4 regions of the Bradyrhizobium sp. B025 genome follow, and region 3 is predicted to be linked to each of the others. Evidence: predicted binding sites of a transcription regulator. Region 3 holds the regulator's gene; each other region holds the start of a gene.
The links. Region 3 encodes PhoB, which activates phosphate uptake and scavenging genes when phosphate is short. Its sites were predicted from a motif close to TGTCATNNANCTGTCAT; they were not measured.
Positions count from the first base shown of each region.

Region 1: the regulator PhoB is predicted to act here: its motif matches at 3,366-3,382, upstream of ACE10W_RS26410 (YbhN family protein).
Region 2: the regulator PhoB is predicted to act here: its motif matches at 3,948-3,964, upstream of ugpB (sn-glycerol-3-phosphate ABC transporter substrate-binding protein UgpB).
Region 4: the regulator PhoB is predicted to act here: its motif matches at 4,216-4,232, upstream of ACE10W_RS41210 (DUF2794 domain-containing protein).

Region 1 is NZ_CP170150.1:5,629,365-5,634,531, reverse strand. It holds gene ACE10W_RS26415 (hypothetical protein) at 58-2,010, opposite strand; gene ACE10W_RS26410 (YbhN family protein) at 2,112-3,194, opposite strand; gene ACE10W_RS26405 (ferritin-like domain-containing protein) at 3,623-4,129, shown strand; gene ACE10W_RS26400 (MFS transporter) at 4,366-5,167, shown strand, end outside.
Region 2 is NZ_CP170150.1:76,542-81,708, reverse strand. It holds gene aroA (3-phosphoshikimate 1-carboxyvinyltransferase) at 1-411, opposite strand, end outside; gene ACE10W_RS00400 (TIGR02300 family protein) at 573-983, shown strand; tRNA gene ACE10W_RS00395 (tRNA-Ala) at 1,083-1,158, shown strand; gene ACE10W_RS00390 (MarR family winged helix-turn-helix transcriptional regulator) at 1,228-1,689, opposite strand; gene ACE10W_RS00385 (organic hydroperoxide resistance protein) at 1,842-2,267, shown strand; gene ACE10W_RS00380 (CaiB/BaiF CoA-transferase family protein) at 2,446-3,648, shown strand; gene ugpB (sn-glycerol-3-phosphate ABC transporter substrate-binding protein UgpB) at 4,019-5,167, shown strand, end outside.
Region 3 is NZ_CP170150.1:472,104-477,270, forward strand. It holds gene pstB (phosphate ABC transporter ATP-binding protein PstB) at 1-400, shown strand, start outside; gene phoU (phosphate signaling complex protein PhoU) at 412-1,128, shown strand; gene phoB (phosphate regulon transcriptional regulator PhoB) at 1,151-1,858, shown strand; gene ACE10W_RS02130 (GcrA family cell cycle regulator) at 2,115-2,624, opposite strand; gene ACE10W_RS02135 (aspartate aminotransferase family protein) at 3,079-4,287, shown strand; gene argF (ornithine carbamoyltransferase) at 4,287-5,167, shown strand, end outside.
Region 4 is NZ_CP170150.1:8,709,940-8,715,106, forward strand. It holds gene ACE10W_RS41195 (ABC transporter permease) at 1-1,833, shown strand, start outside; gene ACE10W_RS41200 (Bax inhibitor-1/YccA family protein) at 2,104-2,895, shown strand; gene ACE10W_RS41205 (GNAT family N-acetyltransferase) at 3,125-3,655, shown strand; gene ACE10W_RS41210 (DUF2794 domain-containing protein) at 3,781-4,152, opposite strand; gene ACE10W_RS41215 (thioredoxin family protein) at 4,900-5,167, opposite strand, start outside.

The DNA.
Region 1 (5,167 bases), 3.8 Mb from region 3:
CTCTGGATTGCTTCGCTGCGCTCGCAATGACGGTGTGGAGAGCGCTCGCTCTTGCTTCTATTGCCGCGCGCTCGGTAGCAGCTGCGGCAGCAGTCCCCGCGTCACGGGCGGCGGTACTGCGTCCAGCCCGAGCACGCTGCTTGCGGCCGGCAGCGCCGCATCCGCCATCGCGGCGTGGCCTTCGGCGCTTGGATGCACGGCGCCGCCATAGACGGCGGAGAGCACGCCCCAGGTGGCGTCGTGGATGTCGGTCGGCTGGCTCGCGGCCGGCAGGCCTTGCGGATAGGTCATCGCGGCGAAGTAGCTGTCATTGGCGTCGCGGATCCAGCGCGCGCGCGGCAGATAGGCGCGATACTCGGAGGCGCCGCGGCCGCACAGCATCGGCTGGCTCGCCGCGCTCACGATATCGGGATTGAAGCTCTGGCCGTTCTCGGCAAAACACGTGCGGTCGAATTCGGGATCGTTGCCCGCATGCGCGCAGAAGCCGTGATCGGCGAACGCTGCCTGATGCGCATCGACGAAGGTCATGCGGTCGGCTTCGGGATCGCGGCACAGCGCGCCGCGGGTGCAGGTGGCGAGCCCCTTCAACTGAGGCAGGAATTCGGTGTCGACGAAGGTCGAGACGCGGGCGAGGCGCTGCGGATCGGCGTTGAAGGACGGATGAATGTCGAAGCCGGCGCGGCCGCCGCGGCAGGGCACGCCGCCGTCCGCGAGCGCCGGATTGGCGTAGGAGACATAGACCACATGCGAGAGGTCGCCGCCGACCAGCGGCTTCAGCGCCTCGCGCAGCTTGACGAAATTCTGCGGCAGCTCGCGCGCCAGCGCATCGCGGGAATCGTCGACACTCGCCATCACGCCGGAGCGACGGAACAGCGCGCGCTCGGTCGCGGTGTCGACGATGACGTCGGCGACGAGACCGGAGAAGTAGACATCATTGGCACCGATCGAGAGCAGCACGAGATCGAGCGTGCGGTCCGGCTGGCGCTTTTTCGCCGCGGTGAGCGCCTCGCGCAGCTCGGCGACCTGCGCGTTCACGCTGGTCTGGCAATTGCCGTTCTTGCTCGGCGCGCATTCGCGGGCGCGCTGCGAGCCGAGCAGCCCGTCGCCGATGCTGGCGCCGGTGCAGGCGAGCGGCAGAAAGGTCACCGCGATGTGGGTGTAGCGCACCGCGAGCGCCAGCGCGGTGCGGGCCTGGTAGCTGTAGAGCGAGCGGTGGCAGGGGGAGTTGAACCAGAGCGCGCCGTAGCGCTGCCAGTTGGCGAGCGTATCGGGCGCCTCGCAGGCTCGGCCGCCTTTATAGCCGGCGCGGCTCGGCCGGTAGTACTGCGCACCGGCGGTGCCGAGATAGGAGCGGAAGCAGAAACCTTCGTCCGACAGCGCCAGCGGCCGGTCGGGATTGCCTTCGCCCGAGGCGATGCTGTCGCCGAGGCCGGCGACGAAGATGTCGCGGACCTGGATCTCGGTCTGAACGCGCTGGGTCGGATCGGAGCCGGAGGAGACGTCGACGCTCGCGACCGTCTGCCGGCCGTAGCGGACGCGCAGGTTGACCGGCTCGGCACAGTCGAAGGTCGAGGTCTGCGGCCCGTCGCCGTCGTCGAACGACCAGGCGCAGGTGGCGCCGACCGGCACCGCGCCGGTCAGGCGCACGGTCACGGGATGGTCGATCGGGGTGAGGTAGTTCTCTTTGACGTTGTCGCGGGCGCAGGGCTGGTTGACCCGGCCCTGGAGGTCGATGCAGAGCCGGTTGACCATGTTGCGGGCCCAGCCGCGACCCTCGCTCTGGAGCTCCAGCGACTGCTCGGCGGCGAGGATGCTGCGGTTACGCGCGTTCTCCACATGAAGCAGGAAGTCGCGCTCCTCGCGGAACAGGCGGAAGCGGTTGCGCACCTCCCAATTGATCTGCATGGCGCCGGCGTCCTGCGCGGCTGCGCGCTCGGGCGGCAAAGCGGTCAAAATCCCGGCAAGCAGCAGGGCGCCCGCGAAGAAGGTGCGAAGAGATGGTCGGATCATGGCCCGCGTGTTCAACGGCAAAGTTGAGGCGGAAATAAGAGAGGATTGCTCCCCCCGCCCGCAACCTTGTCTGACGATTTTTGCGGGCGCCGTCCAGCGCCCTAGCGCTTGCTGGCCTGTCGCAGCGACCGCTCGCGCTCCATTGCCGCCACCTGCTTGGGCAGGTTGGCCTGGGCGCAGGCCTCCGCCAGCCGCCGTCGCTCCTGCCAGGGCTCGACCACGTTCATCCAGAGCTCGCGCGTGCCCATGATGGAGATGGCGAGGCCGAACGGGATCACGAAATAGAGCAGGCGGAACACCAGCAGCGTCGCCAGAAGCTGCTCGCGGCCGAATTCCGGCAGCGCCACCAGCATGGCGGCATCGAATACGCCGATCGAGCCGGGGGCATGGCTGGCAAAGCCGAGCAGCGTCGCCAGGATGAACACGACCGCCAGCGACAGGAAGTCGATCGGCGGATTGGCCGGTATCAAGAGGTACATCGCCGTGGCGCAGAAGCCGAGATCGACCACGCCGATCAGGATCTGCACCAGCGTCAGCGGCGCCGAGGGCAGCACCACTTTCCAACCCTTCTGGCCGAGCTCGCGGCGCTTCTCGCCCATGCAGAGCCAGACCAGATAGGCGCCGATCGAGGCGAGGCCGCCGAACGCGATCAGCCGGTTGATCGACGACGGCAGCTGATCCATGTAGGAGGCGGCATCGGGATGGACGGCCATGCCGATCGAGAGCACGAAGATGTTACCGAGCCAGAAGGTCAGGCCCGACAGGAAGCAGATCTTTGCGACGTCGATCGCGTTCAGCCCGTAATCCGAATAGATCCGGAAGCGGATCGCGCCGCCGGTAAAGACGGTGGCGCCGATGTTGTGGCCGATCGAATAGGACGTGAAGCTGGAGAGCGCTGCAATGCGATAGGGCACGTGCTTCTTGCCGATCGTTCGCAGTGCAAAAAAATCGTAGAAGGTCAGCGTACAGAACGCGAAGAAGACGCAGATCGCCGCCAGCCCGATATTCCCGCGGGGAATCTCGGTCAATGCGGTCAGGATGACGCCGGTATCGATACCTTTGAGGGTCCGCACCAGCGTGGTGATTGCGAAGGCGATGATGAAGACGCTCGCGGCAATTCCGAGCCGTCGCCAGCCAATCCATCTCTTGAAGCCGCGCTTCAACGCGGGCAGCAGTCCGTGCATTCATCCTCCCGGCAGGGGGCAAGACCGACAAGGCCAGGCATTGGCCAGTCGGGCGCGATGGTTGCCAAAGGCAGGCGTCGATCGCTAGGCATGATCCAGCTCATTTAAGACAAAAACGGTGACTTGTGCAGCCCTTGACAAGGATAGGTTCTGTGCCGGACCGGCGACTTTTGTCATATGTGGTTCACATCGGACGCGCGTTAAGCATATGAGTCGCCAAACCGGCCAGGCCCGCGCGTTCGTATATTGGCATGCTTTCATATCGTGCCGTCCGCGGCATTGTTCCAGCGCAAGCGATGCCGGCTTTTTTGGAACGTCGATGCCGCGTGCCCGTTAGCGCCCCATCAGCAATCGAACATGGCGGGAATATGCGGCTATTCGTGCGAGCCGGCGCCCCCGTGTTCCCGAAACCCAAGAGGATCGGAACGATGGGACTGTTCACAAAAGACATCAAGACCATGAACGACCTGTTCGTGCATCAGCTCCAGGACATCTACTATGCCGAGCAGCAGCTCACCAAGGCGCTGCCGAAGATGGCCGACAAGGCCACCGACCCGCGGCTGAAAAAGGGCTTTTTGACGCACCTCGAGGAAACGAAGCAGCACGTCAAGCGGCTCGAGGAAGTGTTCAAGATGCACGGCGCACAGGTGAAGGCGGTCGACTGCCCGGCGATCGACGGCATCATCGAGGAGGCCGACGAGACCGCCGGCGAGGTCGCCGACAAGGCGGTGCTGGACGCTGCGCTGATCAATGCGGCGCAGGCCGCCGAGCATTACGAGATCGTGCGTTACGGCAGCCTGATCGCCTGGGCCAAGCAGCTCGGCCGGAGCGACTGCGCCGCCGTGCTCGCCAAGACGCTCGAGGAAGAGAAGGCGACCGACCAGAAGCTCACGGCGCTCGCCGAGAGCAAGGTGAATCTGCGCGCGGCGAGCTAGCGCTGGTGTAGGCAGGAAAGCGCCGCGCGGTGGTTCGCGCGGCGCTTTTGCCCTTGCCTCGGCCGTCGTCATTTCCCGCGCGCGGCTGCAGAGTACTGGATCGCCCGCCTGCGCGGGCGACGACGCCGAGTTTCGGGTGGGCACGCTCGCCACACATCCATCCTTCGGCCATTGTCGAAACATGACGGCAGGCCGGAAGCCTATATGTCGCGTGGGGCTGCAACCGAGGTGGCAGCATGCGAGCAAGCACCATCAAATACGAAGCCTTCGACGACGGAGCCGGCGCGCCGCGCGCCTCATCTCGTCCTGCAACCTCCCTGACGCTGGCCGCGATGAGCCTCGGCTATGGCGTGGTGCAGCTCGACGTCACCATCGTCAACACCGCGCTCGACGCGATGGGCAGGACGCTCGGCGGCGGTGTCGCCGAGCTGCAATGGGTCGTCAGCGCCTATACCATTGCCTTTGCCGCCTTCATCCTGACGGCCGGCGCACTCGGCGACCGGATCGGCGCCAAGCGCGTCTTCATGGCCGGGTTCGCCATCTTCACTGCGGCCTCGCTCGCCTGTGCATCGTCCCCCAATGCAATCGTGCTGATCGCGGCACGACTGGTCCAGGGCCTAGCGGCGGCGATCCTGGTGCCGAATTCGCTGGCGTTGCTCAATCATGCCTATGCCGACGACCGCGCGCGCGGCCGCGCCGTCGCGATCTGGGCTGCCGGAGCGAGCCTAGCGCTGACCGCGGGCCCCTTCGTCGGCGGCGCGCTGATCACGCTGGTCGGCTGGCGCGCGATCTTTCTCGTCAACCTTCCGATCGGCCTCATGGGCCTTTGGCTGAGCTGGCGTTATGCGACGGAGACTACGCGCGCGCCCTCGCGCGAGATCGATCTGCCCGGCCAGCTTACGGCAATCGGCGCGCTGGGGGCGCTCGCCGGCGCGATCATCGAGGGCGGCGCGCTTGGCTGGGACCATCCGGCCGTGCTCGCGGCCTTCGCTTCAGCCCTCGTCCTCGCCGTGCTGTTCGTCTGGCGGGAGAGCCGCG
Region 2 (5,167 bases), 400 kb from region 3:
CGGGTCCAGAATCCGGCGCATGGGACGGCTGCGCAACGAGGCGTCGCCGTCGAAAACCGCCGAGATCGGGCAGCCGGCGACGGCGCCCATGACCAGCCGGCAGCCGGTGCCGGAGTTGCCGAAATCCAGCGCCGCCTTGGGCTGGGCGAAGCCTGCGACGCCCACGCCCTGCACCTTCCAGGCGAAATCGCCGGTGCGCTCGACGCTGGCACCCAGCGCCTGCATGGATTTGGCGGTGTTGAGGACGTCCTCGCCCTCCAGCAGGCCCGAAATCCGGGTCTCGCCGACCGCGAGCGCACCCAGGATGAGGGCGCGGTGGGAGATCGACTTGTCCCCGGGCACCCGTACTTTCCCGGTCAGGGGACCGTTTGCGCGCGACTGAAGCGGCCTCGGTTGGTCGGAATGGGTCAAGATTGTGTCCTTGGATGTGCTCCGGAGAGCTGGGGCGCAGGTACCACATGGTCCGCGCCCCGTCACCGGCATGTCTTTCTCCCGTAATGCGCTATTGACAGCGGGCCGCCAACTAGCCAAGTGAAACACCGCTTTTCAGACATTCCCAGGATTCCTCTGCCGTGGCCAAGTCCGAACTCGGAACCAAACGTATTTGCCCGACCACGGGCAAGAAGTTCTATGACCTCAACAAGAATCCGGTGATCTCGCCCTATACCGGCGAAGTGGTCCCGATCGCGCCCGTGGCGCCTGCGCGCACGACTCGCGGCGCCGAAGCTCGCCACGCAGCGGCCGCGGACACCACGCCGGAGCCGGCGGAGGCCGAGGAATTGGTCTCCCTCGAGGAGGCCGATGCCGAGGAGAACACCGGCAAGGTTAAGGCCGTCGTGCCCGAATCGGAGGACGATATCGAGGTCGACGAGACCCTCGACGACGACGATGACGATGATTCGACCTTCATCGCCGACGAAGAAGAGGGCGATGAGGACGTTACCGACATCATTGGTGATGTCGGGGGCGATGAAGAGACTTGAGATCAGCCCTGATCTGTGAAAAAGGGTGCACCGCGCGAGTCGCCTAGGGCTCGCCGGCCGGGACGGATCCCCCAGGATCCTCCCCACTGGAAGACTTAAGGGGCCATAGCTCAGCTGGGAGAGCGCTTGCATGGCATGCAAGAGGTCGGCGGTTCGATCCCGCCTGGCTCCACCAGCCTTCGCGAAGCGAGGGCTGCCGCGCCGAAGCCCGCAGGGCGAAGGCGGGCTTTGAATTAAATCTCAACTACTCCCCGATCACCGCATTGAGCCGGTCGCGCAGCGCGACGATCTCGTCTTTCATCGCCACCAGCTCCGACACCGAGCAGTCCGACGCCGCCAGGATCGACTGCGGCACGGCGCGCGCCTTGTCTTTCAGCGCGTGGCCCTGCGGCGTCAGCGCGATCAGCACCTGGCGCTCGTCCTCGCTCGAGCGGGTGCGCTTGACGAGGTGGGCGGCCTCGAGGCGCTTCAGCAGCGGCGTCAGCGTGCCCGAATCCAGAAACAGCCTCTCCCCGATGTCCTTGACCGGCACGTCGTCGCGCTCCCACAGCACCAGCATCACCAGATATTGCGGATAGGTCAGGCCGAGGCGGTCGAGCAGCGGCTTGTAGACGCGATTGAAGGCGTGCGCGGCCGAATAGACCGCGAAGCAGATCTGGTTGTCGAGCCGCAGCGGCGCGTCCGCTGCCGATGGTTTCCGAGCCATGGAGAATCTCACGAGGTTTGTCCGCATTGTGGGGCCGCGCCGCCGTACATTCAATTGCGAACAATTAAATGTGAGACGTCGCAATTTCAATTGTGCACAATCTAATTGTCTGCGATAGACATCGCACCCCACCGAAACCCAGGGAGACGAAAATGTCCGTGAACGTCCTTTACAAGACCAGCGCAAAAGCCACCGGCGGCCGCGACGGCCATGCTGCGACCCTCGACGGCGCGCTCGACGTCAAGCTCACCACGCCGAAGGAGCTCGGCGGCGGCGGCGGCGCCGGCAACAATCCCGAGCAGCTGTTTGCGGCCGGCTACGCCGCCTGCTTCATCGGCGCGATGAAGTTCGTGGCCTCGCAGGGCGGCCCCAAGGTTCCCGCCGACGCCACCGTCACCTCGACCGTCGGCATCGGCCCGCGCTCCGAAGGCGGCTTCGGCCTCGACATCGACCTCGCCGTCTCGCTGCCGGGCCTCGCCCGTGCCGAAGCCGAGGCGCTGGTCGCGAAGGCGCACCAGGTGTGCCCCTATTCCAATGCCACGCGCGGCAATGTCGACGTTCGCCTGACGGTCGTCTGATCAAACGGCGGATTGGCTGGCCCGGGATCCCCCTCGGGCCGGCCGCTTCCGTTTGAATTTGCCACCTCGCGGGATGGCCGCGCCGCGGCGCATACGGCTCCACGCCCGGCGCCATTGCTGGCGCAAATAAATCTCGCTAGGCCTGTGATCCAACGACCGACACAGGGGAAGCGAAGGCATGACTGAAGCCGTTATGGGTGCAATGAGCGGATTGCGCGTCATCGATCTCACGCGCGTGCTCGGCGGCCCCTACTGCACCCAGATCCTCGCCGACCATGGCGCCGACGTGATCAAGGTCGAGCCGCCCGCCGGCGACGAGGTGCGCGACTGGGGCCCTCCCTTCCACGACGAGGACGCGGCCTATTTCATCGGCATCAACCGCAACAAGCGCTCGATCGGCCTCGACCTCGCCTCCGAGGGCGGCCGCGTCGTGCTGCTCAAGATGCTGGAGACGGCCGACGTCCTGATCGAGAATTTCAAGCCGGGCACGCTGGAGAAATGGGGCATCGGCAACGAGGTGCTGCGCGAGAAATTCCCGCGCCTCGTGCATTGCCGGATCTGCGGCTTCGGCGCCGACGGCCCGCGCGGCGGCAATCCCGGCTATGATGCCATCATCCAGGCCATGACCGGCATGATCGCGGCCACCGGCTCGCCCGAAAGCGGCCCGATGCGGATCGGCGTGCCGCTGGTCGACATCACGACCGGCCTCTATGCAGCGATCGGCATCCTGATGGCGCTGTCGGAGCGGCAGCGCTCGGGCAAGGGCCAGTTCCTGGAGACCACGCTGTACGAGACCGGCCTTGCCATCATGCATCCGCACACCGCGAACTATTTCATGCATGGCAAGCCGCCGGGCCTCACCGGCAACGAGCATCCGAATCTCGTGCCTTACGCGATCTTCCCGACCAGGACCGACAACATCTTCATCGGCGTCGGCAATGACGGCACCTTCCGCAAGCTCGCCAAGGAGATCGGCAAGCCCGAGCTCGGCACCGATCCGCGCTTTGCACGCAACAAAGACCGCATCGCCAATCGCGAGGCGCTGCGCGCCGAGCTTGCCGCGGTGTTCAGCCAGCATGAGGCCGAGCCGCTCTGCAATCGCCTGCTCGCGGCGGGCCTGCCCGCGGGCCCGGTGCAGAAGATCGACCAGGCGTTGACGAACCCGCACACGATCTACCGCGGCGATATTATCGAGAAGGACTGGTACAAGGGCGTCGCCTCGCCGATCCGGCTCGATCGCAGCAAGCCGAGCCTGCGCCGGCTGCCGCCGAAATTCAGCCAGCACTCGGCGGAGGTGCTGGGCGAGTTCGGATATTCCAAGGCCGAGATCGACGCGATGGTCGAGAAGGGCACGGTCTGCGGCCCCGAGCGCAAGCGCTAGGGCAACGATGCTGCGCTCCCTCTCCCGCCTGCGGGAGAGGGTTGGGGAGAGGGTGTCTCCGCAATGGGACAATCCCCCAGAGGAGAGAGCCCTCACCCGCGCCTTCGGCGCGACCTCTCCCGCAAGCGGGAGAGGTTTTGGAGCCCGCGGCCTGATCGTCGACCTCACACGAGCAATGCCGCACTGCGGCGCGACCCACGCGTGTGCAGCGCGAACGGACGAGGCTGTCCGCGTCGCATTCGCCTATTTGACGGCTTCCCTTTTCCAACGCTTGCCGCTTTCGTTTCGGCCGCTTACACAGTCATGTGAACGTCATATGGCGCTGCTAGCGCAAGCGCTTCTTTATTGACGGCCAAGGGAGGTTTTCTTGATGGCACTTCGACACTTTGGGGCGGCTGCCGCATTTGCAATCACGGTCGGCATGTCGGCCTCGCCGGCCCTGGCCGTGACCGAAATCCAGTGGTGGCACGCGATGACCGGCGCCAACAACGACGTCATCGTCAAGCTTGCCACCGACTTCAACGCGTCGCAGAGCGACTACAAGGTCATCCCGACCTACAAGGGCAACTATCCCGACACGATGAACGCGGGCATCGCCGCGTTCCGTGCCGGCAACGCGCCGCACATCATGCAGGTGTTCGAAGTCGGCACCGCGACCATGATGGCCGCGACCGGCGCCGTGAAGCCCGTCTACAAGCTGATGGCCGACGCCGGCGAGAAGTTCGATCCCAAGATCTATCTGCCCGCCATCACCGGCTACTACTCCACGTCGAAGGGCGAGATGCTGTCGTTCCCCTTCAACTCGTCCTCGACCGTGATGTGGGTCAACCTCGACGAGTTCAAGAAGGTCAACGCCGAGATCCCGAAGACCTGGCCCGAAGTGTTCGAGGTCGCCAAGAAGCTGCACGACAACGGTCATCCGACCTGCGGCTTCTCCGGCTCATGGATCACCTGGGTCAACCTCGAGCAGCTCTCCGCCTGGCACAACGTGCCGCTCTCGACCAAGGCGAACGGCCTCGACGGCTTCGACACCAAGCTCGAGTTCAACGGCCCGCTCCAGGTCAAGCATCTCGAGAAGCTGGTCGAACTTCAGAAGGACAAGACCTACGACTACGCCGGCCGCACCAACACCGGCGAAGGCCGCTTCACCTCGGGTGAGTGCGCGATCTACCTGACGTCGTCGGCCTTCTTCGGCAACGTCAAGGCACAGGCCAAGTTCAACTTCAACGCCGTGCCGATGCCCTATTATCCCGACGTCAAGGGCGCGCCGCAGAACTCGATCATCGGCGGCGCTTCGCTCTGGGTCATGGGCGGCAAGTCGGCCGAGGAATACAAGGGCGTCGCAAAATTCCTGACGTTCCTCTCCGACACCGATCGCCAAGTCTACATCCACAAGGCCTCCGGCTATCTGCCGATCACCAAGGCGGCCTATGAGAAGGCCAAGGCCGAGGGCTTCTACAAGGACCAGCCCTATCTCGAGACCCCGCTGCTCGAGCTGACCAACAAGGAGCCGACCGAG
Region 3 (5,167 bases):
GATGGACGACCGCGTCGAGAAGGCGCTGCGCGGCGGCGCGCTGTGGAACGAGGTCAAGGACAAGCTCAACGCCTCCGGCCTGTCGCTCTCCGGCGGCCAGCAGCAGCGCCTCTGCATCGCCCGCACCGTCGCGGTGCGGCCCGAGGTGATCCTGTTCGACGAGCCCTGCTCGGCGCTCGACCCGATCTCGACCGCCAAGGTCGAGGAGCTGATCCAGGAATTGTCCGAGAACTACACGATCGCGATCGTCACCCACAACATGCAGCAGGCGGCGCGCGTCTCCGACAAGACCGCGTTCATGTATCTCGGCGAGCTGATCGAGTTCGACGACACCAGCAAGATCTTCACGTCGCCGAGCGACCGGCGCACGCAGGATTACATCACCGGCCGGTTCGGCTGAGGAGACGGGACATGGGTTCTGAACATACCGCAAAGGCCTTCGACACCGACCTCCAGGAGCTCACCCGGCTCGTCGCCGAGATGGGCGGGATCGCCGAGCGCATGATCGTCGATTCCGTCGACGCGCTGATCCGCCGAGACGTCGCGCTCGGCCAGCGCGTCGTCGCCACCGACACCGAGCTCGACGCGCTGCAGAAGCGCATCGAGGAGCGCGCCGTGCTCACCATCGCCCGCCGCCAGCCGATGGCGGTCGATCTGCGCGAGATCGTCGGCGCCATGCGCGTTGCGACCGATCTCGAGCGCATCGGCGACCTCGCCAAGAACATGGGCAAGCGCGTCGCGGCGCTGGAGACGGATTTCCATCCGCTCAAGCTGTTCCGCGGCCTCGAGCACATGACCGACCTCGTGCAGCAGCAGGTCAAGTCGGTGCTGGACGCCTATGCCGCGCATGATCTGCCGGCGGCGATGGCGGTGTGGAAGGGCGACGAGGAAGTCGACGCCATCTGCACCTCGCTGTTCCGCGAGCTCCTCACCTACATGATGGAGGATCCGCGCAACATCTCGTTCTGCATCCATCTGATGTTCTGCGCCAAGAACATCGAGCGGATCGGCGACCACGCCACCAACATCGCCGAGACCGTGTTCTACATGATCGAGGGCCAGGCGATCACCGACAAGCGGCCGAAGGGCGACATGACGACCTTCGCCACGACGGTCCCGAATACCTGAAGACTTAAGGAGCGACGACACCATGGGCGCACGCATTATGGTGGTTGAGGACGAGGAAGCTCTCACCGAGCTTCTCCGCTACAACCTCGAAGGCGACGGCTATGATGTGGAGACGGTGATGCGCGGCGACGACGCCGACACCCGCCTCAAGGAACACATCCCCGATCTGATCGTACTCGACTGGATGCTGCCGGGACTGTCAGGCATCGAGCTGTGCCGCCGGCTGCGGACCCGGCCCGAGACCAAGCAGCTCCCGATCATCATGCTCACCGCGCGCGGCGAGGAGAGCGAGCGGGTGCGGGGTCTTGCGACCGGCGCTGACGACTACATCGTCAAGCCGTTCTCGGTGCCGGAGCTCCTGGCGCGCGTGAAGGGCCTCCTGCGGCGCGCAAGCCCGGAGCGGCTCGCCACGGTGCTGGCCTATGGCGACATCGAGCTCGATCGCGACAAGCGCCGCGTCGCGCGCTCGGGCCGGCCGATCGACCTCGGCCCGACCGAATATCGCCTCTTGGAGTTCTTCCTGGAGCATCCCGGCCGCGTGTTCTCGCGCGAGCAGCTGCTCGACAGCGTCTGGGGCCGCGACATCTACATCGACGAGCGCACCGTCGACGTCCACATCGGCCGCCTGCGCAAGCTGCTCAATCTCGGCCGCGAGCAGGATCCCATCCGCACCGTCCGCGGAGCCGGCTACGCGCTGGATGATCGCTTTGCGAAGGCGGAGCAGACGTAAGGTTTGCAGGCGTTGGTTTAGCGGGCTACAGCCACACTCTCAGTGTCGTCCCGGACAAGCGTAAGCGCAGATCCGGGACCCATAATCACAGGGCGTGGTTGTCGCGCGAAGAAGGTAACTCCGAGTCCCCGTAGCCACATCTTGCGGTCGTTATGGGTCCCGGATCTGCGCGCGCTTCAGGCGCGCTTGTCCGGGACGACATCGAGTTTGTTGGGCCGTCAACGCGTGACGGCCGTCGCTCGATTTCAGAACAAACTCACCGCGAGGGCTTCGCCGGTGCGCGCCGGCGATCCGCGGCGGGCTGATATGCCACGCGCGAGTGCTGCGCGCAGTAGGGCAGGCCCGACAGCGCCCTGCCGCCGCAGAAGAAGAAATCCGGGCTCGAGGGATCGCCGACCGGCCAGTGGCAGGTCGCCTCGTTCAGCTCCAGCAGCGACAGCCGCTGGCTCATCGGCACCACGTTGTCGTAGGTGACCGGTTCGGCCTCCACCTCGACCTCGAAGGCCTGCGCCAGCGCGGTGTTGCCGCGCGCAATGGGGCGGCTCACCCGCATCATGTGCTGCGCGGGGCGCGCCTTGCGCGGCCGCGGAGCCGCCGATGAGGGGCTCTTGGCGCGGCCGGATAGGCCGAGCCTGTGTACCTTGCCGATCACGGCATTGCGGGTCACGTTCCCGAGCTCGGCTGCGATCTGGCTGGCCGATAATCCGGCCTCCCAGAGCTTTTTCAACTGCTCGACGCGATCGTCGGACCAGGTCAAAACCGTCATTGCACCCTTTCCCTCGCCGTGCGGCTGCCATCCTGGCGCCTCGCGGCGAATGCCTAAGCCTCGAAAAACCCGTGCCGTCAGAATCCCTTAAGGCTCGCCGGGCGCGCCGATAACGCCCGAACGTCTACGCCGGTACATGAGGACTTAGAGGATCAGAAACACTGCACGAGATGTCGTATCTGACAAGCCAAACGCTACAATATGGCGTGACTCACGCGCAAGAGTCCGCCGACTCGCTTCCACATGTTCCGTGGCGAAAACCCCGCAATTTCGGCTCCGCAAGACTACGGATTCAGCGTTTCGCGAGGCTTTCGGGCGGCATTGACACCGGTTTCACCAGGCATAAGATAGTGTCACGTGCCGCCCTTAAAAGGCGGCACGTTTCGTTTTCCGGGCCGGTCAATGGTGCGCTGCGTGAGCGTGTTCAGGCCGTCCGCAACATCAAGTGATCGTCATGACTAACAGCGCAGCGCCGCATTTGCTTCCCGTTTTCGCCAGATCCGACCTCGGTTTCGAGCGCGGCGAAGGTTGCTGGCTGATTGCGACCAATGGCGATCGCTATCTCGATTTTACCTCCGGCGTCGCCGTGAACGCGCTCGGCCACGCCCATCCCGCGCTGGTCAAGGCGCTGCAGGAGCAGGCCACAAAACTCTGGCACATGTCGAACCTGTTCCAGAGTCCGGACGGCGAGAAGCTCGCGACGCGCCTGTGCAATGAAAGCTTCGCGGACTTCGTGTTCTTCTGCAATTCCGGCGCCGAGGCGCTGGAAGGTGTGATCAAGCTGGTCCGCCATCATCACTTCTCCAAGGGTCATCCGGAACGTTACCGCATCATCACCTTCGAAGGCGCCTTCCACGGCCGCACGCTGGCGACGCTGGCTGCGACGGGATCTGCAAAATATCTCGAAGGGTTTGGTCCGCCGATGGATGGCTTCGACCAGGTCCCGCATGGCGACATCGAGGCCGTGAAGAAGGCAATCGGTCCGCAGACCGCCGGCATCCTGATCGAGCCGATTCAGGGCGAGGGCGGCGTGCGTTCCGCAACGCCTGCGTTCCTCAAGGCATTGCGCCAGCTTTGCGACGAGAAGGGCCTGCTGCTCGCCTTCGACGAGGTGCAGACCGGCATGGGCCGCACCGGCGATCTGTTCGCGCATCGGCGTACCGGCGTCACACCTGACGTGATGTCGCTGGCCAAGGCGCTCGGCGGCGGCTTCCCGATCGGTGCGATCCTGGCCACCGCGGACGCGGCGGCCGGCATGGGTCCCGGCTCGCACGGCTCGACCTTCGGCGGCAATCCGCTCGCGGTCGCGGCGGCGAATGCCGTGCTCGACGTCATGCTGAAGCCCGGCTTCTTCGACCATGTGCAGAAGATGTCGCTGCTGCTCAAGCAGAAGCTCGCCTCCGTGATCGATCGTCATGGCGATGTCGTCAGCGAGGTGCGCGGCGAGGGCCTCCTGATCGGCATCAAGGCCGTGGTGCCATCAGGCGATCTCGTCGCGGCGCTGCGTAACGAGAAGCTGCTCACGGTCGGCGCCGGCGACAATGTCGTGCGTTTCCTGCCGCCCTTGATCGTCACCGAAGCCGAGATCGAGGACAGCGTCGGGCGGCTCGAACGCGCCTGCGCCGCGATCTCGTCCAGTCAGACCAAGCGGGCGGCAAGCTGATGAGCAAGTCGCCGAAGCACTTCCTCGATATCAACGAGCTCCCGCTGTCGGAGCTCAAGAGCATGCTCGATGCCTCCTCCGCCATGAAGGCGAAGCAGAAGGCGCATCAGCCGGTGAGGCCGCTCGAAGGCAAGACGCTGGCGATGATCTTCGAGCGCCCGTCGACCCGCACGCGGGTGTCGTTCGACGTCGCCATGCGCCAGCTCGGCGGCGAGCCCATCATGCTCACCGGCGCCGAGATGCAACTCGGCCGCGGCGAGACCATCGCCGACACCGCGCGCGTGCTGTCGCGCTATGTCGATGCCATCATGATCCGCATCCTCAACCACGACGCCCTGCTCGAGCTTGCGGCCAACGCGACCGTGCCCGTCATCAACGGCCTGACCCGGCGCTCGCATCCCTGCCAGGTGATGGCCGACCTTCTGACCTATCAGGAGCACCGCGGCCCGATCGAGGGCCGGACGGTGGCCTGGACCGGCGATGACAACAACGTGCTGGCGTCCTGGGCGCATGCCGCGGAGCGCTTCAAGTTTCAGCTCAATGTCGCAACGCCTCCGGAGCTTGCGCCGAAGAAGGCGATGCGCGACTGGATCAAGGCTTCAGGCGCGCCGATCATGCTCGGCACCGATCCGGAAGCCGCCGTGCGCGGCGCCGATTGCGTCGTCACCGACACATGGGTGTCGATGGGCGACAAGGAAGGCGAGCACCGCCACAACGTGCTCAAGCCATACCAGGTCAATGCCAAGCTGATGTCGCTGGCCAAGCCCGACGCGCTGTTCATGCACTGCCTGCCTGCCCATCGCGGCGAGGAGGTCACCGACGAGGTGATCGACGGCCCGCAATCGGTCGTGTTCGACGAGGCCGAAAACCGCCTGCACGC
Region 4 (5,167 bases), 690 kb from region 3:
GCGCCGCAGGCCGGCTGGGAAGTCCGCAGCCGCTCCAACGCCTCGCCGCAGCTCGAGCGCAACATCAGCCGCTTCACGCAGTTCCTGACGCTGGTCGGCCTCGCCGCGCTGCTGGTCGGCGGCGTCGGCGTCGCCAACGCGGTGAAGAGCCATATCGACCGGAAGCTCGAGGTGATCGCGGCCTTCAAGGCCGTCGGCGCCACGGGCCGCGACGTGTTCGGCATCTATCTCGCCCAGGTCATCCTGCTGGCCGCGATCGGGTCCGTGATCGGGCTCGCGCTCGGCGCCGCCATGCCCTTCGCCATCGTCGGTCTGTTCGGCAAGTTGCTGCCGCTGCCGGTGGTGCCGGCCGTGCATGCCGACGAGCTCGCGCTGTCCTTCGTCTACGGCCTCTTGACCGCGCTCGCCTTCGGCCTGTGGCCGCTCGGACGGGTGCACGACGTGCCGGTCGCCGCACTGTTCCGCGACACCATCAGCTCCGAATGGCACCGGCCGCGCTGGAGCTATCTCGTGTTCATGGGCGTCGTGATCGCCCTGCTCGTCGCGGTCGTGATCGGCCTGTCCTTCGACAAGCGCATCGCGGCGGTGTTCGTGGCCTCCTCGGTCGTCGTGTTCGCGCTGCTGCGCGGCATCGCCGCCCTGCTGATGACGATCGCGCGGCGGATGCCGCGGACGCGGCTGCCGATGCTGCGGCTCGCGATCGCCAACATCCACCGGCCGGGCGCGCTGACGCCCTCGGTCGTGCTGTCGCTCGGCCTCGGGCTCGCCGTGCTCGTCACCATCACCCAGATCGACGGCAATCTGCGCCGGCAGTTCCTCGCGGCCCTGCCGGACCAGGCGCCGTCGTTCTTCTTCATCGACATTCCGAGCACGCAGGCCGCGCAGTTCGACGGCTATCTGCGCCAGATCGCGCCCGGCGCCAAGGTCGAGGACGTGCCGATGCTGCGCGGGCGCATCGTCGCCGCACGCGGCGTCCGCGCCGAAGAGCTCAAGCCGACGACCGATTCCGAGTGGGTGCTGCAAAGCGACCGCGGCCTCACCTATACCGGCGAGCTGCCGAAGGGCTCCAAGGTGGTCGAGGGCGAGTGGTGGAGCGCCGACTATTCCGGCCCGCCGCTGGTCTCGATGGAGAAGAAGATCGCCGACGGGCTCGGCCTCAAGCTCGGCGACGAGGTCGTGGTCAACGTGCTCGGCCGCGACATCCCGGCGAAGATCAGCAATCTGCGCAACATCGACTGGCAAGGCCTCGGCATCAATTTCGTCCTGGTGTTCTCGCCGAACGCCTTCAAGGGCGCGCCGCATACCCATATCGCGACGCTGACGGAAGCCGGCAGCAATGCCGAAGGCGACGGCAGGATCATCAAGCAGGTGGCCGACACCTACCCGATGGTGACGAGCGTGCGCGTGCGCGAGGTGATGGAGACGGTCGGCTCGGTCGTGACCAATCTTGCGCTGGCGATCCGCGGCGCCAGCGCCGTGACCCTGATCTCGGCGATCCTGGTGCTGGGCGGGGCGCTCGCGGCCGGCCATCGCCACCGGGTCTACGATGCGGTGATCCTGAAGACGCTGGGCGCGACGCGGTTGCGGCTGCTCGGCGCCTATGCGCTCGAATACCTCCTGATCGGGCTTGCAACCGCGGTCTTCGGCGTGATCGCCGGCAGCATCGCCGCCTGGATGATCGTGACGCGGCTGATGACGCTCAGCTTCGTCTGGCAGGCCGGCAGCGCGGCCGGCGTGGTCGTGGCCGCCCTGGTCGTCACTGTCGGGCTCGGGCTCGCCGGCACGCTCCTGGCGTTGAACAAAAAGCCCGCCACGGTGTTGCGGAATTTGTGACAAAAGGTAGCGGGCCGCCGCGCGGGTGCGGAAACGCACGATTCTTGCGATTAACCACGTCCGCTCGCCAGGATTGCCGGCGAGGGCGACATTCGGCCGCGCGTGGACGGTTGCAGCGAATGTGTTAGTTTCCCACATATCCAATGGGTTCGGACCCCCGATTGTTAGCCAAAATTTAGTCGGCAGACATCGGTATCCGAGATAGAGTTTGACGAACCGGCGGCATGGCGACCCTCATGCCGGATCCGGCCAACCAACGGGAATTCGACCATGTCGGACCTAGACCGTAACTACGCTTCTCCTTTCGGCAGGGCCGCCGGGCGTGTTGACGCCGCGACGGTCGATGCCGGCCTGCGCGCCTACATGCTGCGCATCTACAACTACATGAGCATTGGCCTCGCCATCACGGGCCTTGCCGCACTCGGCGTCTACATGGCCGCCGTGACCGACGTTCCGACCCCGGAAGCCGTCCGCGTCGGCAAGCTGTTCCTGACGCCGTTCGGCTATGCGATGTTCGTCAGCCCCCTGAAGTGGCTGTTCATGCTCGCGCCGCTCGCCATGGTGTTCGTGATCTCGGCAGGCATCAACCGTCTGGCGCCCTCGACCGCCCAGATCCTGTTCTGGGTGTTCTCGGCGCTGATGGGCATCTCGCTGTCGTCGATCTTCCTGGTGTTCACGCACACCTCGATCGTGCGGGTGTTCTTCATCACCGCGGCGACCTTCGGTGCGCTCAGCCTCTACGGCTACACCACCAAGCGTGATCTGACCGGGATGGGCTCGTTCCTCTTCATGGGCCTGATCGGCATCATCATCGCGAGCCTGGTGAACCTGTTCCTGGCGAGCTCGATGCTGCAGTTCATCGTGTCGGTGGTCGGCGTGCTGGTGTTCGCGGGCCTCACCGCCTGGGATACCCAGCGGCTGAAGAACGACTACATCTACGGCTACGCTGCGGCCGGCGGTGACATCGCAGAGCGTGCGGCCATCACCGGCGCGCTGTCGCTGTACCTGAACTTCATCAACCTGTTCACGCTGCTCCTGCAGCTCCTCGGCCAGCGCGATTAAGCGATCGGCGAGAGAGTGGACGACACGAACCCCGGCCGAGAGGCCGGGGTTTTTGTTTGAGCCGGGTGCCTCCACGAACACCGTCATTGCGAGCGCAGCGAAGCAATCCAGAGTGCTTCCGCGGATGCATTTCTGGATTGCTTCGTCGCAAGGGCTCCTCGCAATGACGGAGTATATGGAAACGATGTTGCCTCTTCCGGCCGCCGCGGGAAGGCTCTAATCTTCCCCCATGTCCGCACCTGAAATCAGGCCCACCCTTGAGGCCGACCTCCCCACCATCACCGCCATCTACCAGCAGGCCGTCCGCGAGGGCACGGCGACGTTCGAGCTGGAGCCGCCGGATCTTGCCGAGATGACGCGGCGCTACCGCGCGCTGGTCGACGGCGGCTATCCCTATTTCGTCGCCATCCTCGACGGCCGCGTTGCCGGCTACGCCTATGCCGGCGCCTACCGGCCGCGGCCGGCCTATCGCTTCACGGTCGAGAACTCGATCTATCTCGACCCCTCCTTCCACCGCCGCGGCGTCGGCTCGTTGCTGCTGGAGCGGCTGATCGCCGAGTGCGAGGCGCGCGGCTTCCGCCAGATGATCGCGGTGATCGGCGATTCCGCCAATGCCGGCTCGATCGGCGTGCACACCAAGGGCGGCTTCAGGATGATCGGCACGCATCCCAATGTCGGGCTGAAATTCGGCCGCTGGCTCGACACGGTGATGATGCAGCGCGAGCTCGGCGAGGGCGCCAGCACGGTGCCGGGGAAGTAAGCGTTTCTTCATCGTCATTCCGGGGCGCGACGAAGTCGCGAGCCCGGAATCCATAACCACAGGCCAGGGTTATGGATTCCGGGCCTGCGCCTATCGGCGCATCCCGGAATGACGAGAGGAGTTTGCTACACCACGGCCAGCTTGCGATCGATCACCAGCAGCACGCGCTCGAGCTCGTGGCCGCGGCGCAGGATCAGGCCGGTCGCCGAGATCACGCTGTACATGCCCTGCTTGCGCGCGAGGCGCGGGTCCTTCTCGATGCGATAGATCGGCACTTCCGAGGCACGGCGATAGACCGAGAACACCGCACGGTCCTTCAGGAAGTCGATGGCATAGTCGCGCCACTCGCCGTCGGCGACCATGCGGCCGTAGAGATTGAGAATTCGGCGCAGCTCGAGCCGGTTGAAGGTCACCTGGTTCGGCTGCGCATTCGCAGCGGGGGGACGCGCCGCCGCGCGCTGCTCGCTCGGATCGGCATCCTCCGACGTCAGACTCATGGAGCGCCTCCTGATCGCACGGCATGATCGCGTCCGCGAAAACCGTCCCCGGAACCGCGGATCATGACAATCGCATGATTGCGCCAACCGTTCCCCACCGCAAGGGGCTCTCGAGGGCTGTTTGAAGAGCTCTCGGTGCAACCCATTGAACCGGGGGCGAATCGGAACACACGCAACGGTGGAACTCTGTCGCGACGAACCGTCACGGGATCGTTAGCAGGAATCATAGTATCGCCGCTTTTCCGCCCAGCGCCTGCCGCCCTGCACTGCGAAAAGAGCTGTGTGCGTTGACCCGGTCCTTTCGGTTCCGGATTCCTCAGCCCCCAGCCCCCCGGGGTCGACGGGATCGGGTCTGTACGCGCGACAAGGAGGGCCAACGCGAGTTGGTCCTTTTTTGTTTGCGTCGGGATGTTTCTTCCCCCGCTGTCATTCCGGGACGCGCGAAGCGCGGGCCCGGAATCCATCAATCCAAGGTTCCCAGTTGAGAAATGGATTCCGGGCTCGCGCCAAAGAGGCGCGCCCCGGAATGACGAGGGACAAGATTTTTCCGACACGATCTTGCGTACGCTCTCTCCCTCATCCTTCGCGCGGCGTCCCGAAGGATCGAGGCCCGAGCGGCATCAGCGGGGCCTTTCATGGTTCTCGCGGCGATGCGCAGCATCGTCCGCCGCGCGCGCAAGGGGCGCGCTCCTCACCATGAGGAGATAGAGCCAGACCGCGCATCAGGAAGAATGCGAAGCGTGCGCGTCAGTGCAGCGACGTGTATGCCGCGCCCAGCATCGGGCCGGGTTTCTCGCGGCTGCCGTCCTGGACATAGACCACCGCGCCATCGACGCCGTCGCGCGTGAGGTTCTCGATCGGCACCGTCCAGCTTTCCGGACGACCGTTCCAGTCGCCGACCTTGAGCAGGTTGCGCACCACGTTGTGATAGGTGATCTGCTGTCCGCGATTTTCGCCTTTGGCGATCGCGATCGGCACTGACTTCGCAATCGAGCAGATCCAGACTTCGCCGTGC